Candidatus Vesicomyosocius sp. SY067_SCS001: one gene and its partner. Each later gene encodes a partner of the first gene's protein in a complex. Links are inferred from orthologs where the notes say so. Each region holds a gene or a part of one and is shown on either strand. Other genes may lie near its edges. The genes, in order: rimM and rpsS.

Region 1 (11,624 bases):
GCATCTGCCCAACTCTGTACAACGTTTTTAGCGTAGAAATTAGTTTTAGATTTATCCATAATAGTCTGATATGCCTCATAAATCAATAAGGTACTTGCTAGTGCTATTTGTGCATTTTCTCTTGTAGTATCAATATCCAATAGTTTAATTAAAGGCTTAATGTTATAACCACCCATCATAGTACCTAACAGAAAAGTAGCATGCGCCTGAGAAATGCTATTACAAGTTTGATCTCCATTGGAAACACTACTTAAAAAATTGGCCTTTATATAAGAAGCTTCATCAACACCAGGTGGTATCTGATGGGTGAGTAAATCAAGATAAAAAGGTGAATGATCACCTTTGATTAAATGCTTAATTACTGATTCAGTTTGTTGTGTATTTAAGGCAATTGGCGGTAAATTATTTTGTTGGCGTTTATTAACATGTTCAAGATATACAGATTTCATCTGAGTTCTCATATAAAATAATAAAGTATATAATTTTATCATTTTATTTCTGTATCTTTTTTCATATCATAATCTTATTTTTTTATATGATGAATAATTAATTTTTATACCAAATAGTCTTATGAAACTCACTGAATTAACAGCAATATCCCCTATTGATGGTCGTTATTTTGAAAAAACTGAAATACTAAGTTCTATTTTTAGTGAGTTCGCCTTAATTAAATATCGTGTTTTAATTGAGGTGAAGTGGCTACAAGATATGGCAGATAATATTGATATAAAAGAAGTATCTTCTTTTAGTCAAGAAGCAACTAAGTTTTTAGATGATATTATTACTAATTTTTCATTGATTGATGCTCAAAAGGTTAAGATGATTGAACATACAACTAACCATGATGTTAAAGCGGTTGAATATTTTTTAAAAGATAAGATTAAAGAAAATAGCGAGCTTGAAGCGGTTAGTGAGTTTCTTCATTTTGCTTGCACATCTGAGGATATTAACAACCTGTCATATGCGCTTATGTTGTTAGAAGGACGTAATGTAATGCTAATTAAGATGCGTGAATTATTATCACTCATTGCTAAATTGGCAGAAAATAATGTCTCAATTTCTATGTTGTCTCGCACACATGGACAGACAGCTGCTCCTAGCACTTTAGGTAAGGAGATGGCTAATTTTGCTTATCGTTTAAAAAGACAAATAGAGCAGTTAGAAAGTGTGAAAATTATGGGTAAATTTAATGGATCTGTTGGTAATTTTAATGCACATATTTGTGCTTATCCAGATTTAGATTGGCAGTATATTTCTCAGAATTTTATTGAAAGTTTTGGTGTTAATTATGCTATGTATACTACGCAAATTGAACCACATGATTATATCGCAGAGTATTTTCATTCTATTAATCGTTTTAATACAGTTTTGATTGACTTTTGTCGTGATATTTGGGGTTATGTTTCTCTTGGTTATTTCAAACAAAAAATTATTACTGGAGAAATAGGTTCATCTACCATGCCACATAAAGTCAATCCGATTGATTTTGAAAATGGTGAAGGTAATTTAGGTATTGCAAATGCGATTAATATGCATTTAGCAGATAAGTTGGCGATTTCACGTTGGCAGAGAGACTTATCAGATTCAACTGTACTTAGGAATTTAGGTGTTAGTTGTGCACATTGCTTGGTAGCGTATGCAGCTATTATTAAGGGTATTGGCAAGTTGCAGAGTAATAAGGCTAAATTAACTCAGGATTTAGATAATTCGTGGGAGGTATTGGCTGAGCCAATACAAACGGTTATGCGTCGTTATGGCATTGAAAATCCATATGAGAAACTTAAAGATCTAACTCGTGGCAAAACAATTAATGCACAAGTGTTGGTAAAATTTGTCAAAGATCTTGATATACCAGATGAAGCTAAGATAACCTTGTTTGAGTTAACACCTATGACTTATACAGGCGATGCACAAAAATTAGCAAATGCAATAAAAAAACTGATATAATAATTAATCTTATGCCGTAATGTATAAGTATATTATTATATGATATAAATTAGGAATAAAACCATGGTTAAAATTAGACTAGCTCGTGGTGGAGCCAAGAAAAAACCTTTTTATTCAATTGTAGCAACAGACTCTAGGAGACGTAGAGATAGTTCTTATATTGAGCGACTTGGATATTTTAATCCAGTTACCCATGGACAAGAAGTTAGGCTTATTATCGAAGAAGCTAGGTTAGCATATTGGACATCAAAAGGTGCTCAAATTTCAGATCGTGTTAAGCGGCTTGTCAAAGAGTTTAAAGACCAAGGTATTGCTGTCAAGTTAGCAAAAAATCTTTGATTTTATCTAAACTAATAGCATAATCAGTAGAACTCGCTGAGTAATTCAGAGTCTTTAATATCTAATAATCAAAAGCTATTAATCGGAAAGATTAATGGGTTTTTTGGTGTTAATGGCTGGGTTAAAGTTTTCTCCCATACTCATCCAAGGGTGAATATTTTATCCTATCAACCGTGGTATATAAATGTCGATAGTCATTGGCAAACTTTAAATATTTCCCAAGGTCGTGTGCAAGCTAAAACTATTGTAGCACAAATCAAAGATATTTTTGATAAAGAACAAGCTAGAGTCTATATAGATACTAACTTGTATATTGAAAAATCACAATTATTAAGACTAAAAGCAGGTGAATACTACTGGAATGATTTAATTGGTTTAGAAGTAGTTAATAAAACACAAATTGTTCTTGGTAAGGTTCTTAATTTAGTTGATACTGGTTCGAATAGTGTACTTATAGTTAGAGGTGTAAAAGAGCACTGGGTGCCTTATATTTCTCCATTTTTAATACAAGTGGATATAAATAATCAAACTATTTTAGTTGATTGGGATGAGAATTTTTAAACAACTTGGTTTCAATCACAAAATCTTAAGAAAATTAAGTCAGGAACTGAACCATACCTGATGTTAAAGAATAGTTGGCACCTATAATCCTTAGTTTATTACTCTTAATAGATTCTTTAATCACTGTTGATTGGCTTTGTAATTGTTTGACAGAATTAATAATATTAACTTTAACAGCTCTGTTTATTAATTCATGATTGGGTAAATCTAAGTTAATTAAAGGTAAGATTGATGGTTTTATTCTATCAGTAATAGAGTGAAGACTACTTGATAAATGTGTTTTATTTATACATTCATCAATGGTTGCGTTAATAGCACCACAGTTAGAATGTCCTAGTATAACGATTAAGACTGTTTTAAATTTTGATATTGCAAACTCAACGCTACCCATTTGTGATGGTGCTACTATGTTGCCTGCAATACGAATAATGAATAAATCTCCAAAATTTTGGTCAAAGATAGTCTCAATAGGTACTCGTGAATCAGAACAGCCTAATATAATTGCGAAAGGTTCTTGATCTTGTATATTCTTTATATGTTTATGTGGAGGTAATTGATGATGCAATACAGTAGTGCCATCAATAAAACGTTGATTACCATCAATCAGTCTTTTTTTTGCTTGTATTGAATTTAAATTTTTTGTCTCGTTAAGAACGTTTCTCTCTACTTAAGTTAAGGGTTAGAGTAATTAATTAAAAGATGATGCTCATCATTGACATCATCACAATGATAAATAGTACTGTCATAAGGCCGCCTGCTTTGATAAAATCTGCTACTTTATAACCACCAGGACCCATAATTAAGGCGTTCACTTGGTGAGTAGGAATTAAAAATGAGTTTGAAGTTGCAATAGCAACTGCTAGTGCATAAACTGCAGGATTTTCGCCTACTTGAATAGCAATATTAACGGCAATAGGTACTAAGAGAATAGTTGCACCTACATTAGACATGACTAATGTAAAGAAAGTTGCCAATATTACAATTGAGGTTAATATGACCCAAGGTGCCATATCTCCAACTACTTTAACTGTTTCTTGTGCAATCCATAGGGCAGTGCCAGTTTTTGACACAGCCATGCCTAGTGGAATAAGACTGGCTAATAAGAATACTGTTTTCCAAGAAACTACGCGATAAGCTTCTTCTATTTTAATAACACCAGATAAAATCATACCTAAAGCACCAGTCATAAGAGCGATAGAAAGTTTAATATCTGTAAATAAGACTAAGAAAAGCGCAATGACAAAGAAAATACTTGCCCATTTGATTTTCTCAGGTCGGTATTCTTCCTGTCTTGGATACTCAGAAGTAATAACAATAAAATCAGGATTTGATTGTAGTCTATCAAGGTCAATCCAACGTGTATGGACAATTAACGTATCACCAGATTGAAATGGTATATTACGAATACCTTCACCTTCTTGCATGGTTTTGCCGCCACGATGTAGGGCTACCATGGCGATTCCATAAGTTTTTCGTAACCATACGTCTCTAGCGCTTTGATTAATGAGAGAAGAATTAGGTGGGATAACAATTTCTGCTGTGCCACATTCTTGTGTGGATAGTAAATTGGAGAATTTTTCAATTGTGTCTGATAGTTTAAGATGAAATTCTTGGACAAAAGTATCTAAATGCTCTTTTTTTGTTAAAACACCTAAGGTCATTTGGGGTTTAATTGCAGTACTCCTTTCAACTGAATGATGCCCAATAAATGTTTCTCCTTCAATGGTCTGAATTGCGATGATTCTAATTTTAGCAGTTGTTTCAATATCATCAAGCATCATGCCGATTAATTTTGAATCTGTAGGAACATTAACCTCAAATAAATCATAGTCTATATTGTAAACTTTATGAAAGTGTTCAATGGCGGATACAGATTCTGACTGTTCTTTTTTAGTTACAGGTAAGACAAACTTTCCAGCAATAACGAAATATATAATACCTGTTATGACTAGTGCAATACCTATTGGTGTGACAGAGAATAAACCCCATGTGTTCATTTCCTGTCCAACTTCTAGTCCTTGGTTAGTGGTTAAAATTAGGTCATTAAGTAAGATTAAAGGGCTAGAACCTACCATGGTTATTGTGCCGCCTAAAATTGCTGTAAATCCCATTGGCATTAATAATCGTGACATCGGAATGCCTGAACGTGATGAAATACGACTTACAACAGGGATAAATAATGCAGCCGCACCAACGTTCTGCATAAAAGATGATATAAATCCAACAGTAGAAGATATAATTGGAATCACTCTTGGTTCAGAGGTGCCACCTATTTTAAGAATAAAAGTAGCAACCTTTCCCATTAATCCTGTTTTATCTAAACCTGCACCAATAATCATAACTGCAATAATTGACATAACTGCATTAGAAGAGAATCCATCAAATAGTCTTTGATTGTCAACTAATCCTTCTTTTAGTCCCATTAAAGTATAAATCCATGGTAAAGAACTTAGCCCTAAAATAATCATAATGGTAATAGCAGCTTCATCAACCTCTACCACTTCAAAAGCAAATAAGTAAATTGTTAATACGAGAACACCCAACATCCAAGAAATAGAAGTAGTTGGTGCAATTGTTGAGAGCCATACGGCAAAAATAGCAAAAATAATAGCTGAAATATTTTTTTTATTGAACATGATTTTAATTTTAAAGAGTGTACAAAATAATAAGAAAATTATACCATAATCATAACATTACTAATCACTGCTAATAAGTGTTACTGATTAAAAATATCTGTTTTTAAACCTAGTGATAGTTATTTTCTTCTTACAAGTAATTTTTTGAGTAAGCCTGTTGTTTGTGCAAATTTATTTAACATATATTTTTAATAAATTCATTTGTTGATTGCTTTATTAATATATTAAATGTGATGTTTAAACGTTATCCTTCTTAGCATTAAAGATTTTTATAAAAAGCTTTAATAAAGTAAAGTCCTTGTGGTGGTGCGGTAGGTCCGGCCTGTTTTCGTTGTTTGCTATTCAAAACCTCTCTCACCCATTCAATGGGTTTTTCTCCTTTACCTACTTTTAGCAGTGTACCAACGATATTGCGTACCATATGGTGTAAAAAGGCGTTGGCTTTTATGTTTAGTAAAATATTATCATCATTCTTGGTTAGTTTTATAAATTCAATGGTTTTAATGGGGGATTTTGCTTGGCATAAACTTCCTCGAAAGGCTGAAAAGTTATGTTTTCCAGTTAAATATTGCCCGGCTTTATTCATTGCTATTATATCCAATTTTCTTGGTTCCCATAATGAATGAGTTGCTATAATAGAAGAACGGATTTTTGTGTTATGTATTTTATAATTATATTGTCTGCTGATAACACTAAATCGTGCGTGAAAATTATCATCAACGGGCTTTATCCAAGTGAAGTTAACATCACTTGGCAGGTTAACATTGCCACCAAATAGCCAAGCCTTATTTTTACGCTTGATGTTAGTTTCAAAATGAATAACTTGGCAGGTGGCGTGTACACCAGTATCGGTTCTACCAGAACAAAACACTCTCACAGGTTGATTGGCAACACTTGATAAAGCTTGTTCTATTACTTGTTGTACAGTCCTAATGTTAGATTTTTGACACTGCCAACCGTGGAAATGTGTGCCTAAGTATTCAACTCCTAATGCTATTTTCATGATATAATGTGTCAAATAAATATATTTATTTTAAACCAATTAAATTGGTTAGTATGAAACATGAATGAACATTCATCAATGTTTTTGGTTTTTTGTATGATAGTACCTAAAGTCTTCTAGCTTAACCTGAAACAGATTCCATATGAAGTAGACTAGTAGGTTAAGTTTAGAATTTTGTTTAGTAAGTTACTTTTTTTGGTTTAATTATTTGAATCAGGAGTGGATAGAGTTTGCTATTAATCCCATGATTATAAGCTGGTTGATATGAAATGGATACAGAATATGGACTCTGTAATAGAGTGTTTTTATTACTAATGCTATTTATTATTAATTATAGGTATGACTAGTTTTTGTATTAAGCAAATTGGATATAATCATCAAAATATCATTTCTACCCACTTTTTTTTGAAAATGGACATATAACAATAGTTGATAACTTAGAAATTTATTAAAAATAACCTTTGGAGTTGCTAAACGTAAATTTATAAAAATTATAACTTAGTTAAGATTTATTATTCTGCTTGAATACCTATAATTATACAAATCTATCAAGTTGTTTGAGTGATGATATTCAATGTTTTGTTTTTGATTCAATATCTAGCACTAACGATTATCTAGCCCAGTTAGCTTTTTGTATGAAAACGCAAGTTTGCGTTACTTCTGAGCAAACTCGTGGAAAAGGCCAATATAATAGGAAATGGTTGAGTCAGAAAGATTCAAGTATTATTTTATCAATACGTCGTGTTTTTCTTAGTAGAATTTTATTAAGCGGATTGAGCTTAGTGGTTGGTCTTGCATTAGTCAATGTGTTAGAAAAATATGGTGTTTTTGATTTGAAACTCAAATGGCCAAATGATCTTTATTTTAAGGGTAAGAAACTAGCAGGTATTTTAATTGAGAATTCACTTCAAGGTGATTATCATTCAGTCATTATTGGTTTAGGACTAAATGTTGATTTTAATGAAGATTTTCAGTGTGAAACACCTTGGATAGATTTAAAAAAAATAATTTTAATACCGATTAATAAGTTCCATTTAAGTAAAAATTTAATTAACAAGATATTAGAATATCTGGATATTTTTGAATCAAGTGGTTTTGATGAGTTTTATAACCAATGGTCTAAAATAGATTATTTATTAGGTAAGCAGGTTAAGCATACAAATAAAATGCAGTTGTTTAGCGGTACTTGTCTTGGTATCAATCACGAAGGAGTTTTGTTAGTTGAAACTCAATATGGCATTAAACTGGTTTATTCATCTGAATTTTTACATCTTTGTTAGTGTTGATTGAATGCGGTTTTTAGTTTATTATTGTGTCTATTATTGAAATATTTTTTTAATTAAAAAATCTTTTAGAATAATTTATGATTAACTAATATCTTATAGTAATGTTACTTCTATAGAGTGTGATAATTTTCTTACTCACTTTAGATAAAATTATTAATCATTTTAGTAAAAAATCTATTTTAATTTTAGTTAATTTTTCATTTGTAACCGAGTTATCTTTTTAGGATTTTGATGTTTTTGATGTTTTTAAATATATTCATATTATTGTAACCAGAAATATTATTTTTAATGTGTTACTCTTTAGATTTTGTTTTAAATTAAGTTTTACTCAATATTAATAGTAGTGTTTTGTATTCTAATATTTACGTATTCTTGTTTATTATTTGGTGAGGTTAATGACTAGAACTGTTAAAAAAATTAATATTTGTTATTATGACTAGTAACGCTCTAATAATACAAAATATTAGTAAATCTTATTCAGGTAGGACTGTAGTTAATAATGTGTCATTTTTTGTGAAAAGTGGTGAAGTAGTTGGATTGTTAGGTCCAAATGGCGCAGGAAAAACTACTTGTTTTTATATTACTTGTGGCTTAATTAAGGCAAATTCAGGAAAGGTATACTTAAACAATAAGAGAATTGATCATTTACCAATGCACAAGCGTGCTGATTTAGGGCTTAGTTATTTACCTCAAGAGCCTTCTATTTTTCGTAATCTTTCTGTGGAAAACAATATTATGGCGGTGTTACAACTAAACTCTAATTTTGATAAAATACAGAGAGTACACAGATTGGAGAAATTATTAAGAGAGTTTAGTATTGAACATATTCGCCATATTAACGGCGTTAGTTTATCTGGCGGTGAAAGGAGAAGAGTAGAAAGTGCTAGGGCGCTAGCAATGAATCCAAAATTTATATTGCTTGATGAGCCATTTTCAGGAGTTGATCCAATTTCTGTAGTAGATATTCAAAAAATTATTTTCTATTTGAAAGATCAAGATATTGGCATCTTAATTACGGATCATAATTATCGTGAAATGCTAGATACTTGTAATAACTCCTATGTATTACATAATGGGGTTATTATTGCAGAGGGTAGTAAAGAACAAATTCTTTACAATGAAAGGGTTCGTGAAGTTTATTTAGGAGGGGTATGATCCTATCTTTACAATGTACATTCATTAGGATTAATAAATGGCTAAACTTAACTTTATTACGTTAGGGATAGAAAGTTCTTGTGATGAAACAGGTGTTGGATTATACCATTCTGAGTTTGGCCTTATTGGTCATCAATTATTTTCATCTGTTGAAATCCATAGCGAATATGGTGGCGTGGTTCCTGAGTTGGCATCGCGTGATCATATTCAAAGAATATTACCTTTAATTAAAACAGTTTTAACAAATGCAAAGTTTACCTTACAAGATTTAAATGGCATTGCTTATACAGCTGGACCAGGTTTGGCAGGTGCGCTTTTGGTAGGAAGTGCGTTGGCTAAATCTTTAGCTTGGAGTTTGGGTGTTCCGTCTTTAGCTGTACATCACATGGAAGGACATTTACTAGCACCTTTATTAGAAGAGTCTCAGCCTAAATTCCCTTTTGTAGCTTTGTTAGTTTCAGGTGGCCACACTATGTTAATTGATGTTAAGGCCATTGGCCAATACAAGATTTTAGGTAAGTCCTTAGATGATGCAGTAGGCGAGGCTTTTGATAAAACAGCAAAAATTTTAGGTTTAGGTTATCCTGGTGGTCCTGCTTTAGAAAAGCTTGCTAAACAAGGCAATACTAATACTTTTAAGTTTCCACTTCCAATGGTTGACCGTCCTGGGCTTGACTTTAGTTTTAGTGGTTTAAAAACGTTTGCACGTAATACCTTTACTAAACATCCTAATAAAAAATCAGATATTGCTAAATCTTTTGAAGTTGCTACTACGCAAATACTTATGATTAAGTGTAGAAGGGCATTAGAGAAGACTGGAAGAATAACACTTGTGGTTGCAGGTGGCGTTAGTGCAAATTTATCTTTGCGTAAGGAACTTAACCAAATGGGTAGAAAAGTGGGTGTAAATATCTTTTATCCAAGGCAAGAGTTTTGTACTGACAATGGTGCTATGATAGCTTTAGCTGGGCATTTTCGCTTAAGCCATGGACAGTGCGATATCAATTATGAAATTAATATTAAGCCTAGATGGAGTGTAGAAGAATTGAGTCAAATTAAATAAATTGTTTTCTGTGTGTTGATTAAGTCGTGATATATCACATTGGTAACCATTGAAGTGTATATCTAAGAGGTTTACTTGCTAGAGTTTCCGAGAATTGGTTTGTCTGAAAGAGCGATACGTAGAAGTAAAAATTATGTGTGTAGTAGATTTATGACTTTAAAGTTTAAATCTGTTACAAAATGGATGATTGTTGTAAGTTTACTATAATATAATTTTCACATTACTACTGGATTGCTACTGGATTTTGAATAAATTAAATAAGATGTTGACTTTAGCTTATTTAAATTTTATGAATGATTGGGATTAGATGGATCATTTTTATACAACTTATATCACTAGTTAATATTGTAATTTAGTTAAGCCAGTCAAGTATCTTACAAAATCAATTCTTGTATTATAACGTTTATTGGTTGGTAAGCTATTATTTATACATGTAAATTTATTTAATAGTTAGTTGATTGACAATAATAATCCTTTTGAGTTAAGAATTAATATCATGCTAAGCTAAATATGTACTTGAAATTATTACCATAAGTAGTGGGTATAATTTATTGTTAGTCAACCTATCTTCTTCATGTAGAACTATTTTTATAGAACATTTATTTTTAATCATGCAAGCATAGTACTGCTAAAGTATTTAAAACTTACTTAATTACTAACAAATCCATAGTTCTTTCAACTAAAGATTCATTTATCTTGCGTTATTTAATAAATATTTTCCCTGTAAATTTTTAGCCTATTAGTGTAATTAATTACTATTATTTCGGATAATGATCCTTAAAATAATATAAATTAGAGAAATGGTTAGAATAATCAGCTGAAAGTTATTGATTCAATATAACTATGATGATAGTACGATATTCTATCTTGAAGTTTATAATGATGTTTGATTTATCTATTAATTCCTAATATTAATAATATTCTTTAACACTCTTACTCGAAAGCAAAAAGTCATTACTGTAGTTTGTTATGGTTTAGTTTGTTTTTATCAGTAGATACTATTATAAAATAGAAAATCATTACTTGTTGTAGGTTTCATGACAGGTCTTATAAATGAAGAAGAATATAGTAGCTAAGCAAGAAAAAATATGCCATTTCTTAAGAAGATGGATTGCTGAAAATAATATAAACTATATTAAGTTTGATGATAACATTTTATGTTAAGTTTGATGATATTATTTATTTTGAATGGTAACTATATCTGGAAATTTTTTTATAGAGGAGCTAGCATAGCTGCTATTTTTATAAATTATATATATATATATTATTATATATATAGCAAAATGATAAAGTACTAGATTAATAACAATTTAAAAGGTTTAACAATATTTTCAAAGAAGCAAGCTAAATTGCTATTAATTATAGGGATAAAACCTAGCATTAGAAGATTAGTTTTTATTTTAATAAAAGAGTGGTTAAATTAACTATTTCTTTTGTGAATGGTACACATTTAATTTATTCTTTATTATTAAACTATAACAATCTCTTAAATGAGATAAATTGGATACTTATTTGCTGCTATATTCTGGAGTAAGAGGTAGTTTATATACTATGTAATTTACATAGTATATTACTAATTGTTGCTGATTTTTATAATAGCAAATTTACTTTTTTAACTTAGAAAAGTTTCATTA
Region 2 (11,996 bases), 750 kb from region 1 along the record:
CTACGCACATGTTGACTGTCCAGGACATGCTGATTACATTAAAAACATGATTACAGGCGCTGCCCAAATGGATGGAGCTATTATTGTAATTGCTGCTACAGATGGTCCAATGGCTCAAACCCGTGAGCATATTTTGTTATCTAAACAAGTAGGTGTGCCTTATATAGTTGTTTATATGAATAAAGCTGATATGGTTGACGATGAGGAGTTGGTTGAATTAGTTGAAATGGAAATTCGTGAGCTATTAGATGAATATGATTTTCCAGGTGATGATACGCCAGTTATTTTTGGCTCAGCACTTAAAGCCTTAGAAGGTGATACTTCCGACATTGGTGTTCCTTCTATCTTAAAGCTAGTTGACGCATTAGACTCTTATATCCCAACTCCTAAGCGTGATACGGATAAATCCTTCATTATGCCAATTGAGGATGTATTTTCAATTTCAGGTCGTGGTACTGTGGTAACAGGTCGTATTGAGGCAGGTGTTGTTAATATTGGCGATGAGCTAGAAATTGTTGGTATTAAAGATACTAAAACCACTACTTGTACTGGTGTTGAAATGTTTAGAAAATTACTTGCTTCAGGTGAGGCTGGTGATAACGTTGGTGTCTTGCTTCGTGGTACAAAACGTGAAGAAGTTGAACGTGGTCAAGTATTATCTAAGCCAGGGTCAATCAAACCACATTCAAAGTTTGAAGCAGAAATTTATATTTTAAGCAAAGATGAAGGTGGTCGTCATACACCATTTTTTAACAATTATCGTCCACAGTTCTATTTTAGAACTACAGATGTTACAGGTGCTTGTCAGTTGCCTGATGGTATAGAGATGGTTATGCCAGGTGATAATGTGAAAATGAAAGTAGAGTTATTATCACTAATAGCCATGGAAGATGGTTTAAGATTTGCTATTAGAGAAGGTGGTCGTACAGTAGGCGCTGGTATAGTTTCTAAAGTGATGGATTAAGTTAATTAAAGCGGTAAGATTTATTGTATAATTTTACGTTTTTTATTTGATAAATTTGCAACGCAAATTAGACAGGATATAAAGATACATGAGTAATCAAAATATTAGAATTAAATTAAAAGCATTTGATCATCGTTTAATCGATAAATCAGCGGTTGAAATTGTAGAAACAGCTAAGCGTACAGGGGCTAGTGTTAGAGGTCCAATTCCTTTACCAACTAAGAAGGAACGTTTCACTGTCTTGACTTCTCCTCATGTTAATAAGAAAGCAAGAGATCAATACGAATTAAGAACCTACGTTAGATTAATGGATGTTATTAGCCCAACAGACAAGACAGTAGATGCGTTAATGAAGTTAGATTTAGCAGCAGGTGTTGATGTTGCGATTAAGCTTAATTAAGCAACAAAGCAAGTACTACATAATTTAGGAAAAAATCATGGCAATCGATTTAGTAGGACAAAAAATAGGAATGACACGCTTGATAAGCGATGATGGTTCTATCATGCCAGTAAGTGTGATTAAAATTGAACCTAATCGTATCGTTCAAACAAGAACGATTGATATAGATGGTTATAGGGCTATTCAAGTAACAACAGGAAAGAAAGTAAATAAAAAAGGCGAAGCTAAAGTGCGTCGTGTTTCTGCTGCGATTAAAGGTCATTACGCTAAAGCTTCTCAAGAAATTGGTTTAGGGCTTTGGGAGTTTAAACTGGAAGGTAATGAAACAACTAATGAAACAAGTATTGATATTTCGTTATTTGGCGCTGGTCATTATGTTGATGTTATAGGTAAATCTAAAGGTAAAGGGTTCCAAGGTGGTGTAAAGCTCCATAATTTCCAAATGCAAGATGCTACTCATGGTAATTCAGTTTCTCACCGCGCTATTGGTTCTACAGGACAATGTCAGGATCCAGGTCGTGTATTTAAAGGTAAGAAAATGGCTGCTCATATGGGTAATGAGCAAGTAACACAAGAATGTCTTAAGGTTGTCAAAGTAGATAGTGAGAAAAGGGTTATTCTTGTTAAAGGCTCAATTCCTGGAGCGATTAAGGGTTTTGTTAAGGTTTCATTGTCACCTAAGAAAGATAAGATTAATAAAGAAGTTAGCAAAAATATTCAAAATCAAGTAACTAATGAAGTTGACCAGACTAGGCAAATGTAAGTAAGGGTTTAAGATGGAATTAAAAGTATTAAATATAAGTTTAAATAGTTTAGATACCATTGAGGTGGATGCTACTATTTTTGCAAGAGATTTTAATCAAGCATTGGTCCATCAAGTGACTACAGCTTATATGTCTAGATCTCGTCAAGGTTCTAAGGCACAAAAAAATCGTTCTGCTGTTAGTGGCGGTGGTAAGAGGCCTTGGGCGCAAAAAGGTACGGGTCGTGCCCGTGCTGGTACTACTCGTGGTCCTATTTGGCGTTCAGGTGGTGTTACGTTTGCTACACAACCAAGAAATTATGCACAAAAAGTGAATAAGAAAATGTACAAGGGTGCAATTAGTATTATTTTTTCTGAACTAGTTCGTTCTGAACGTTTAAAAGTAGTGAAAGAATTTGATATTAAAAAAGCTAAAACTAAAAATATTATCGCATTACTTAAAGTGCTTAACGTTAAAGATGCTTTACTGATAACAGATGAGTTAGATGAGAATCTCTATTTATCTTCTCGTAATTTATACCATGTTGGTGTTTGTGATACACAAAGTATTGATCCAGTTAGTTTGATTGGTTATGACAATGTTGTGGTAACTGAGCAGGCATTGAAAAAAATTGAGGTAATGCTATGAATCAAGAAAAGCTATTAAAAACCTTATTAATGCCTATCGTTTCTGAGAAAATAACCACGTTATCAGCGCATAATCAATATGCATTTAAGGTTCGTATGGATAGCTCTAAAAGAGAAATTAAAGCTGCAGTTGAAATATTGTTGGGTGTTAATGTTGAAAATGTAACAACTTTAATTGTTAAAGGTAAGAAAAAAATATTTAAGGGCAGGATTGGGTCGCGTCCAAATTGGAAAAAGGCAATGGTAAAAGTGTCTGCAGGCCAAATAATTGATGTTAGCAGTACTTAAAGAGATTATTATGGCACAAGTAATTAAAAGAAAACCAACCTCACCAGGTAGAAGATTTGTTGTTAACATTGTAGATAAAGAGTTATATAAAGGTAAATCTTATGCACCGTTAACGCAGAATAAAAATAGAATTAACGGTCGTAATAACGCAGGTCGTATTACTATGCGACATAAAGGTGGGGGGCATAAGCGTCGTTATCGTGTTATTGATTTTAAGCGTAATAAAGATGATATTACTGCACGTGTTGAACGTTTAGAGTATGACCCAAATCGTAGTGCTAATATTGCCTTGGTTCTATATGCTGATGGCAAACGCCATTACATTATAGCACCTCGTGGTTTAAGTGTTGGTGATATGATTGTGTCAGGTAATTCTGTTGCCATTCAAGTAGGTAATGTTATGCCATTAAGTAATATACCATTAGGCAGTGTAGTTCATTGTATTGAATTAAGACCTATGAAAGGTGCACAAATTGCTCGTAGTGCCGGTACTTCTGCACAGTTAATTTCTAAAAGAGGTAATTATGTTACTTTAAGACTTCGTTCTGGTGAGGTGCGTAAGGTTTTGACAGATTGTCGTGCAACTATTGGTGAGGTTTCTAGGTCTGAACACAGTTTAAGAAAATTAGGTAAAGCGGGCGCTACTCGTTGGCATGGTATTCGTCCAACTGTTCGTGGCGTTGTTATGAATTCAGTTGATCATCCGCATGGTGGTGGTGAAGGTAAAACCAGTGGTGGTAGGCATCCAGTCTCTCCTTGGGGTACCCCCACTAAGGGTTATAAAACACGTAGTAATAAACGTACAGATAAGTTTATCTTGCGTCATAGAAATAAGGATTAATTATATGGCTAGATCATTAAGAAAAGGACCATTTGTAGATGAGCACTTAATTAAAAAGGTGTTAGCGGCTCAAGATAATAATGACAGAAAACCAATCAAAACATGGTCCCGTCGTAGTGTTGTTGTGCCTGAAATGATTGGACTTACTATTGCAGTTCATAATGGTAGAGTGCATGTTCCTGTGTCTATCAATGAAAATATGGTTGGTCATAAGTTAGGCGAATTTGCTATTACTAGAACTTTCAAAGGTCACTTTGGTGATCGCAAGGCTTAAATAAAGGCTTAAATATAGGTAGGTAATGATGAAAGAAGTTAAAGCAGTACATAAATATGCAAAGACATCCGCTTTTAAGGCAAGATTAGTGGCAGATCAAATTCGTCTTAAATCGGTAGAAGAAGCATTAAATATTTTATCATTTAGCAATAAAAAAGCAGCAGTCTTAGTTAAAAAAGTACTGAATTCAGTTATTTCTAATGCCGAGCATAATGATGGATTAGACATTGATGAATTATTTGTTACTAGTATTTATATTGATGAAGGTTCAACCATGAAGAGAATTCGCCCAAGAGCAAAAGGAAGAGCAAATAGGATTTTAAAAAGAACAAGCCACATTACAGTTGGCATAGGCAAGTAGGTTTAGTATGGGTCAAAAAGTAAATCCAAAAGGTATTAGATTAGGTATTGTTAAGGATTGGGATTCTAAATGGTACGCTAGTTCTAAAGATTATTCTAAGTACTTATTATCTGATATTAAAGTTAGAAACTATCTATTTAAGAAATTAATAAACGCTTCTGTTAGCCGTGTCCAGATTGGGCGTTTGGTAAATAATGCTAAAGTTACTATTTATACTGCACGCCCAGGTATTGTTATTGGCAAGAAAGGTGCTGATATTGAGCAGTTAAAGTTAATTATTTCAAAAATGATGGGTATTCCTGTTCATATTAATATTGAAGAAATTAAAAAACCCGAGCTTGACGCACGTTTGGTGGCTGAGAATATTGCCCAACAGTTAGAAAAACGTGTGATGTATCGTCGTGCTGTTAAACGTGTGCTGGGTAATGCAATTCGTTTAGGTGCTCAAGGTATTAAGGTCATGGTTAGTGGTCGTTTAAATGGTGCAGAAATTGCACGTTCTGAGTGGTATCGTGAAGGTCGAGTGCCATTACATACTTTTAGAGCTGATGTTGATTATGCTTCTTATGGTGCAAAAACACAGTATGGTGTTATTGGTATTAAGGTTTGGATTTTCAAGGGTGAAATTTTAGATCATAAAAAAGGCACACTAGATGAGGTTGCTCATCGTGGTGCAATAAATCAAATCGCTAAAAAATAAAGTGAAGGATTAATAAATGTTACAACCTAAGAGAACAAAATTTAGAAAAATGATGAAAGGCCGTAATCGGGGTCTTGCAACGGGCCATAAGGTTAGTTTTGGTGAAATTGGACTCCAAGCTATGGGTAGATGTCGTATGTCTGCTAGACAGATTGAATCTGCACGTCGTGCAATGACACGTCATGTTAAACGTCAAGGAAAAATTTGGATTCGTGTTTTTCCAGACAAGCCTGTTACTAAGAAACCATTAGAGGTTAGGATGGGAAAAGGTAAGGGTAGTGTTGAATATTGGGTTGCAAAGATTAAGCCTGGCCAAATGTTATTTGAAATGCAAGGCGTTGAAGAAACAGTTGCTATAGAGGCATTTGCATTAGCATCAGGGAAATTGCCAGTTAAAACAACAATCATTAAAAGGACGATAATGTAATGGATGTTAAAGAATTAAGAAATCAATCAGTTTCAGCGCTTAATGAAACGCTTATTAAACTTCTAAAAGAACATTTTGAGTTTCGTATGCAACATAAAAGTTCACAATTAGATAATTTTTCGAAGTTGGGAAGAACAAAGAAATCAATTGCACAAATTAAAACTATTATTAGGCAAAAACAAGAATGAGTGACAAAAAAGTAGAATGCGTATTAACAGGAACTGTTGTGAGTAGCAGTCGTGACAAAACTATTACTGTTTTAATTGAACGTAAAGTAAGACATCCTATTTACAAAAAATATATCAAACGTAGCACTAAAGTGCATGTACATGATGATAATAATGAATGTATATGTGGTGATTTGGTTCGAGTAGTTGAAGCAAAACCATTTTCAAAAACTAAGCATTGGGCATTATTGGAAGTGGTTGAGAGATTAGTTTCTGTTGATTAATGTTAAATTTATTTAAAGAGAGTAAGTCATGATTCAAGTGCAAACAAGACTTAAGGTCGCAGATAATAGTGGCGGCATTAAAGCAATGTGTATTAAGGTAATAGGCGGCTCTAAGCGTCGTTATGCTAATATTGGTGATGTCATTAAAGTTAGTATTAAAGAGGTTGTACCGCGTGGTAAAGTTAAAAAAGGTGACGTGTATGATGCGGTTGTTGTGCGTACCGCTCATGGTGTTCGCCGTAGTGATGGGTCTCGTATTCGTTTTGATAACAATGCGATTGTACTTTTAAATACGAAACTTGAACCAATTGGTACTCGTATTTTTGGCCCAGTGACCCGTGAATTGCGTAGTGCACAATTTATGAAAATTGTTTCACTTGCACCAGAGGTTTTATAATGCAAAAAATTAAATTAAATGATGAAATTATTATTATTGCTGGCAAGGATAAAGGTTCTATAGGTATAGTTACTAAGATGGTAGATTCTAAGGTTCTAGTTGAAGGGTTAAATCTTGCTAAGAAACATGTGAAGCCTAATCCAAATAAGGGTGTTACAGGTGGCATCACAGAGATAGAAATGCCTTTGTCGATTTCTAATGTTGCTGTTTATAATCCAACAACTAAGAAAGCTGATAGAGTTGGAATTCGTACTAGTAAAAAAGGCATTAAAGAAAGATTTTTTAAATCAAATGATAAGTCAATAGCTTGATAAGGTATAAGGAAATATAAATATGTCTAGATTACAAGAGCAATACAAGAATAAAATCTCACTAATTTTACAAAAAAAATTAGGTATGTCTAATCCTATGCAAACACCTAAGATTGAAAAAATTACGATTAATATGGGACTAGGTAATGCGTTAGGTGATAAAAAAATATTGCAAAATGGTTTAGAAGAAATGAGTCTTATTTCTGGTCAGAAACCATTAATTTGTAATGCACGTAAATCGGTAGCAAGTTTTAAATTAAGAGAGGGAAATCCAATTGGTTGTAAAGTTACTTTACGTAAGAAAAAGATGTATGAATTTCTTGATCGTTTAGTTAATATTACCATTCCTCGTATTCGAGATTTTCGTGGTTTAAAAACTACTGCATTTGATGGTCGTGGTAATTACAATATGGGTATTACTGAACAAATTACGTTTCCTGAAATTGATTTTGAAAAAGTAACAAAAATACGTGGGATGGATATTGCTATTACCACCACTGCAAAAAGTGATGAAGATGCTAAAAAACTATTAGCAATGTTTAAATTTCCATTTAAAGGGTAAGAAAATGGCTAAAAAGTCTATGATGAATAGAGATATTAAGCGCACAAAGATAGTTAGAAAATATAAAGCAAAACGTCTTGAGCTTAAGAAAATTATTAAGAGTATTAACGTATCTGATGAAGAGCGTTTCCAAGCAACTATTAAGTTGCAAGCTCTTCCACGTAATGCTTCGCCCACACGCCAACGTAGTCGTTGTAGTTTGACTGGTCGTCCGCATGGTTTTTATCGTAAGTTTGGTCTTGCTAGAAATAAACTTAGAGAATGCACTATGAATGGTGAAGTTCCAGGTTTATCTAAAGCGAGCTGGTAAGGAGAAATTATATGAGTATGTCTGATCCTATTGCTGACATGTTAACACGTATTCGCAACGCACAATTAGTTAAGAAAAAAGAAGTTAATGTTCCAGCATCGAATTTAAAATCTGCTATTGCAGGCGTGATGAAACAAGAGGGCTATATTGAATCTTTTAGTGTTAATGGCGTTGTTGCTAGTAAAATATTAAAAATCAAGTTAAAATATTATGATAATAAACCAGTCATTGAAAAATTGCAGCGTGTATCAAAGCCTAGCTTAAGAGTTTATGTCGGTAATTCAAAGATACCAAGTGTAATGAATGGGTTAGGTATTGTTATTATTTCTACACCTAAAGGCTTGATGACTGGACAAGTTGCGCTTGATCAAAATGTTGGTGGCGAAGTGTTGTGTAGCATTTACTAATATTGGAGAATTAGAATGTCTAGAGTTGCAAAATCATCAATTACTATACCAACTAGTGTTGAAGTTATTATTACTGGTAATTTAATGTCTGTCAAAGGTAGATTAGGACAGTTAAACATGAGTATTCATCCTTGCGTGGCGATTGTAAATAATAATAGTAAACTTAGTTTTAATATTATTTCCATTGAAAAGAAAGAACAAAAGAAAGCTTGGGCTCAGGCTGGCACAGCAAGGGCTAATACTGCGAATCTTATTCGAGGTGTAACAGATGGTTGGAAAAAAAAGTTAACCTTAATTGGTGTTGGTTATCGTGCTAAAGTAATGGGTAAAATATTGGATCTTACATTGGGTTTTTCACATCCAATTAATTATAAATTTCCAGAAGATATTATAGTTGAAACCCCTTCTCAAACAGAAATTATTATTAAAGGCATGGACAAGCAAAAAGTAGGCCAAGTGGCTTCAGAAATTAGATCCTATCGTCCACCAGAACCTTATAAAGGTAAAGGTATTCGTTATATTGATGAACAAGTTATTCACAAAGAAACTAAGAAGAAATAATTGACTGAGGTATTAATATGAAACTTTTTAAAAAACAAGCCCGTTTGAGAAGAGCAACTAAATTTAGAGCCAAGCATGCTAAAAAAGATATTGAACGCTTGTGTATTCATAAAACTGCACAGCATATCTATGCTCAGATTATTAGTTCTTGTGGTACTAAAATTTTGGCTTCTGCTTCAACATTAAAATCTAAGCTTAAAAATGGTGGAAATGTAGATGCAGCAGCTAAAGTTGGTGAGGCAATTGCTAAAGCTGCTACTAGTGCAAAAGTAAAAAAGGTAGCTTTTGATCGGTCCGGATTTAAATATCATGGTCGTGTTAAAGCATTAGCCGATGCAGCAAGAGAAGGCGGTTTGGACTTCTAAGTTATTAATAAAATTAATTAAAAAAATAAAAAGGCGTAAATAATGGCTGGATATAAGGAAAATAACATTATTGATAATAATTATATTGAAAAGTTAGTTAATATTCGTCGTGTTGTAAAAGTAGTTAAAGGTGGTCGTATATTTGGTTTTTCAGCGTTAGTTGTTGTCGGTGATGGTAATGGTAAAGTTGGCTATGGAACAGGAAAAGCTCGTGAAGTTCCTGTTGCTATTCAAAAAGCAATGGATAAAGCTCGTAAGGCAATGAAGAGTGTTCCACTGGTAAATGGCACACTTTATTATTCAATTATCTCAAATGTTGGTGCGGCGAAAGTTTATATGCAACCAGCTTCAGAAGGTACAGGTGTAATTGCTGGCGGCCCAATGCGTAGTGTATTGGAAGCGGTTGGCGTACATAATATCTTGGCGAAATGTAATGGTACTCGTAATCCAATTAGTGTGGTACGTGCTACTGTCGAAGGTTTGACTTCTATGTTATCCCCACAATTGGTTGCTAATAAGCGTGGTATGACTGTTGATCAAATTACTGGAGAGGAATGATGGCTGAAGAAAATAGAACAGTTAAAAAAGTAACAACTATCCAAAAGCCGCAAGTATCTAATAAGCATAACACAGTTAGTGTTACCTTGGTTAAAAGTTTTTATGGTCGCTTACCATCTCATCGTAAAACCATTGTAGGGCTTGGTTTAAAGCGCATTAACCATACAAAAGAGTTTAAAGATACTCCTGAAATTAGAGGTATGATTAATAAAGTGGCTTACTTACTAAAAGTAGAGGATTAGGAAAAATGAATTTAATGCAATTAAATACATTATCACCTGCACAAGGTGAAAAGAAATCAAGAAAACGCGTGGGGCGCGGTATTGGTAGCGGTTTTGGTAAAACTTGTGGTAGTGGTCATAAGGGTCAAAAATCACGCTCTGGTGGTTTTAATAAGATTGGTTTTGAGGGTGGTCAAATGCCTTTGCAACGTCGCCTTCCTAAGGTTGGATTTTCATCAAGAATATCTATTATCACCTCTCAAGTAACACTATCTGAAATTAATAGATTAACTGAGATTGATATTACTATTGAGGTTTTCAAAGCGCATAATTTAATTAATAAAAATATTAAGCATGTAAAAGTTATACTTTCTGGTAAAATAACTAGGCCAGTTATATTGACTGGAATTAAAGTAACTAAAGGTGCAAAGTTGGCTATTGAAGCTGTTAAAGGTTCAGTGAGCGAGTAATTGATGAACCAACCTTTAGGCTTTTCTCAAGATTTATCAAAGCGTATACTTTTTTTATTGAGCGCATTAATTATTTTTAGGTTGGGTACACATATTACCATTCCATTTATTTCAAGTGTAGCATTAGCTTCTCTCGTACAAAATCAGCAAGGCACTATTTTAGATATGTTTAATATGTTTTCAGGTGGTGCACTAGAAAGATTGTCTATTTTTACTTTAGGTATTATGCCTTATATCTCGGCATCTATTATTATTCAGTTGATGACCTCTGTTGTTCCAAAATTAGAGCAATTAAAGAAAGAAGGCGAAACAGGTAAACGTAGAATTACACAATATACACGTATAGGTACAGTGATATTAGCGGTATTTCAATCTTATGGTATTTCTATTGCCTTACAAGAACAAAGTTCTAGTGGTGTTGCTTTAGTGACTCAAGGTGGTTTTACTTTTAGTATGGTTACTGTAGTAACATTAACTACAGGAACTTTATTTTTAATGTGGCTAGGTGAACAAATTACAGAAAAAGGTATTGGTAATGGCATTTCAATGATTATTTTTGCTGGTATTGTTTCAGGCTTGCCTTCGGCATTTGGTTCAACTTTATCGTTAGTATCTACAGGCGAGTTAAGTATTATTTTGGTAGTAATTTTATTAATCATGACATCATTAGTAATAGCTTTTGTAGTCTTTATGGAGCGAGGTCAACGTCGTATTACAGTTAATTATGCTAAACGTCAGCGAGGTCGTAAAATGATTGGCGCTCAAAGTTCATATTTACCATTAAAAATTAATATGGCAGGTGTTATTCCACCAATTTTTGCTTCATCAATTATTTTATTTCCAGCAACATTAGGAGGCTGGTTTTCGAGAAGTGAAGGTATGGGTTGGTTGGCAGATATAACTGCAAGTATTTCTCCAGGACAACCTTTGTATGTTTTATTTTATGGATTGGCTATTGTGTTTTTTACTTTTTTTTATACGGCATTAACATTTGATTCAAAAGATACAGCTGATAATTTACGTAAGTCAGGTGGTTTTATTCCAGGTATTAGACCAGGTAAACATTCAGCAGATTATATTGATTCGGTTATGTCTAGGCTAACAGCATCTGGTGCGGTTTATATTACAGCTGTTTGTTTGTTGCCAGAGTTTTTAATTTTATACTGGAATGTGCCGTTTTATTTTGGTGGTACTAGTTTATTAATCATCGTTGTTGTGGTGATGGATTTTATTGCACAAGCCCAATCTCATTTGATGTCTAATCAGTATGGATCATTAATGAAGAAGGCGGGTTTAAATTAAAAAGGTAATCATTATGAAGGTAAGAGCATCAGTTAAGAGAATTTGCAATAATTGTAAAATTATTAAGCGTCATGGAGTTGTTCGTGTTATTTGTAAAGAACCCCGTCATAAGCAAAGACAAGGTTAATTAGAATTGATATTGAAAATTGTAAGAGTAGAATAATGGTTTTTTTAAATTTAGTATTGTACGTTACTATAATAAAAAGTTACATTATGATAGATAAAAATATAAAAATATAAAAATATAAAAATATAAGGAATAAGCTTATGAGACAGATATGCGTTAGAGGTACAATATAGATGGCTAGAATTGCAGGAATAAATATTCCAACACATAAACATATTGTGATTGGCTTACAGTCAATTTTTGGTATAGGTGATACAAGAGCAAGAGAAATTTGTATTACTCTAAAATTAGACCCAGTTACTAAAGTTG

What was found.
Region 2: the proteins of rimM (region 1) and rpsS are in contact, whole or in part, in a crystal structure (PDB 3A1P), measured with the Thermus thermophilus proteins. The link is inferred for Candidatus Vesicomyosocius sp. SY067_SCS001 from one-to-one orthologs. Residues at the interface, in WP_008632437.1 of Thermus thermophilus: Val4, Glu5, Ile6, Gly7, Arg8, Arg22, Gly23, Glu24, Val26, Leu84, Glu85, Glu86, Gly87, Arg88, Tyr89, Tyr90, Tyr91, Phe92, Leu94, Asp111, Ile112, Leu113, Asp114, Ala115, Gly116, Ala117, Gln118, Asp119, Val120, Ile122; in WP_011173711.1 of Thermus thermophilus: Lys28, Arg29, Leu30, Lys32, Thr48, Gln56, His57, Val58, Pro59, Val60, Tyr61, Thr63, Met66, Glu73, Phe74, Pro76, Thr77, Arg78, Arg81, His83, Gly84, Lys85, Glu86, Ala87, Lys88, Ala89, Thr90, Lys91, Lys92, Lys93.

The regions. Positions count from the first base shown.
Region 1 is NZ_CP054877.1:921,401-933,024, reverse strand. Bases 1,226-4,084 are described here. They hold rimM (ribosome maturation factor RimM), read left to right. Parts: upstream 1,226-2,322; coding sequence 2,323-2,847; downstream 2,848-4,084. Other genes in these bases: HUW60_RS04455 (SLC13 family permease), read right to left, coding at 3,540-4,084; HUW60_RS04460 (carbonic anhydrase), read right to left, coding at 2,882-3,472; rpsP (30S ribosomal protein S16), read left to right, coding at 2,011-2,286; purB (adenylosuccinate lyase), read left to right, coding at 1,226-1,947. In the rest of the region: HUW60_RS04480 (bifunctional aconitate hydratase 2/2-methylisocitrate dehydratase), read right to left, coding at 1-449; more of purB, read left to right, coding at 571-1,225; more of HUW60_RS04455, read right to left, coding at 4,085-5,483; tRNA pseudouridine(38-40) synthase TruA, read right to left, coding at 5,743-6,486; HUW60_RS04445 (biotin--[acetyl-CoA-carboxylase] ligase), read left to right, coding at 7,008-7,766; lptB (LPS export ABC transporter ATP-binding protein), read left to right, coding at 8,205-8,927; tRNA (adenosine(37)-N6)-threonylcarbamoyltransferase complex transferase subunit TsaD, read left to right, coding at 8,965-9,990. UniProt on the Escherichia coli protein: One of at least 4 proteins (Era, RbfA, RimM and RsgA/YjeQ) that assist in the late assembly stage of the 30S ribosomal subunit.
Region 2 is NZ_CP054877.1:180,160-192,155, forward strand. What follows is about bases 2,544-5,522. They hold rpsS (30S ribosomal protein S19), read left to right. Parts: upstream 2,544-3,887; coding sequence 3,888-4,157; downstream 4,158-5,522. Other genes in these bases: rplD (50S ribosomal protein L4), read left to right, coding at 2,544-2,755; rplW (50S ribosomal protein L23), read left to right, coding at 2,752-3,042; rplB (50S ribosomal protein L2), read left to right, coding at 3,053-3,883; rplV (50S ribosomal protein L22), read left to right, coding at 4,186-4,518; rpsC (30S ribosomal protein S3), read left to right, coding at 4,526-5,218. Also shown: tuf (elongation factor Tu), read left to right, coding at 1-964; rpsJ (30S ribosomal protein S10), read left to right, coding at 1,053-1,364; rplC (50S ribosomal protein L3), read left to right, coding at 1,402-2,127; more of rplD, read left to right, coding at 2,141-2,543; more of rplP, read left to right, coding at 5,523-5,645; rpmC (50S ribosomal protein L29), read left to right, coding at 5,645-5,833; rpsQ (30S ribosomal protein S17), read left to right, coding at 5,830-6,096; rplN (50S ribosomal protein L14), read left to right, coding at 6,125-6,493; rplX (50S ribosomal protein L24), read left to right, coding at 6,493-6,804; rplE (50S ribosomal protein L5), read left to right, coding at 6,827-7,366; rpsN (30S ribosomal protein S14), read left to right, coding at 7,371-7,676; rpsH (30S ribosomal protein S8), read left to right, coding at 7,688-8,083; rplF (50S ribosomal protein L6), read left to right, coding at 8,099-8,644; rplR (50S ribosomal protein L18), read left to right, coding at 8,662-9,009; rpsE (30S ribosomal protein S5), read left to right, coding at 9,052-9,567; rpmD (50S ribosomal protein L30), read left to right, coding at 9,567-9,809; and 4 more genes. UniProt on the Escherichia coli protein: In the E.coli 70S ribosome in the initiation state it has been modeled to contact the 23S rRNA of the 50S subunit forming part of bridge B1a; this bridge is broken in the model with bound EF-G.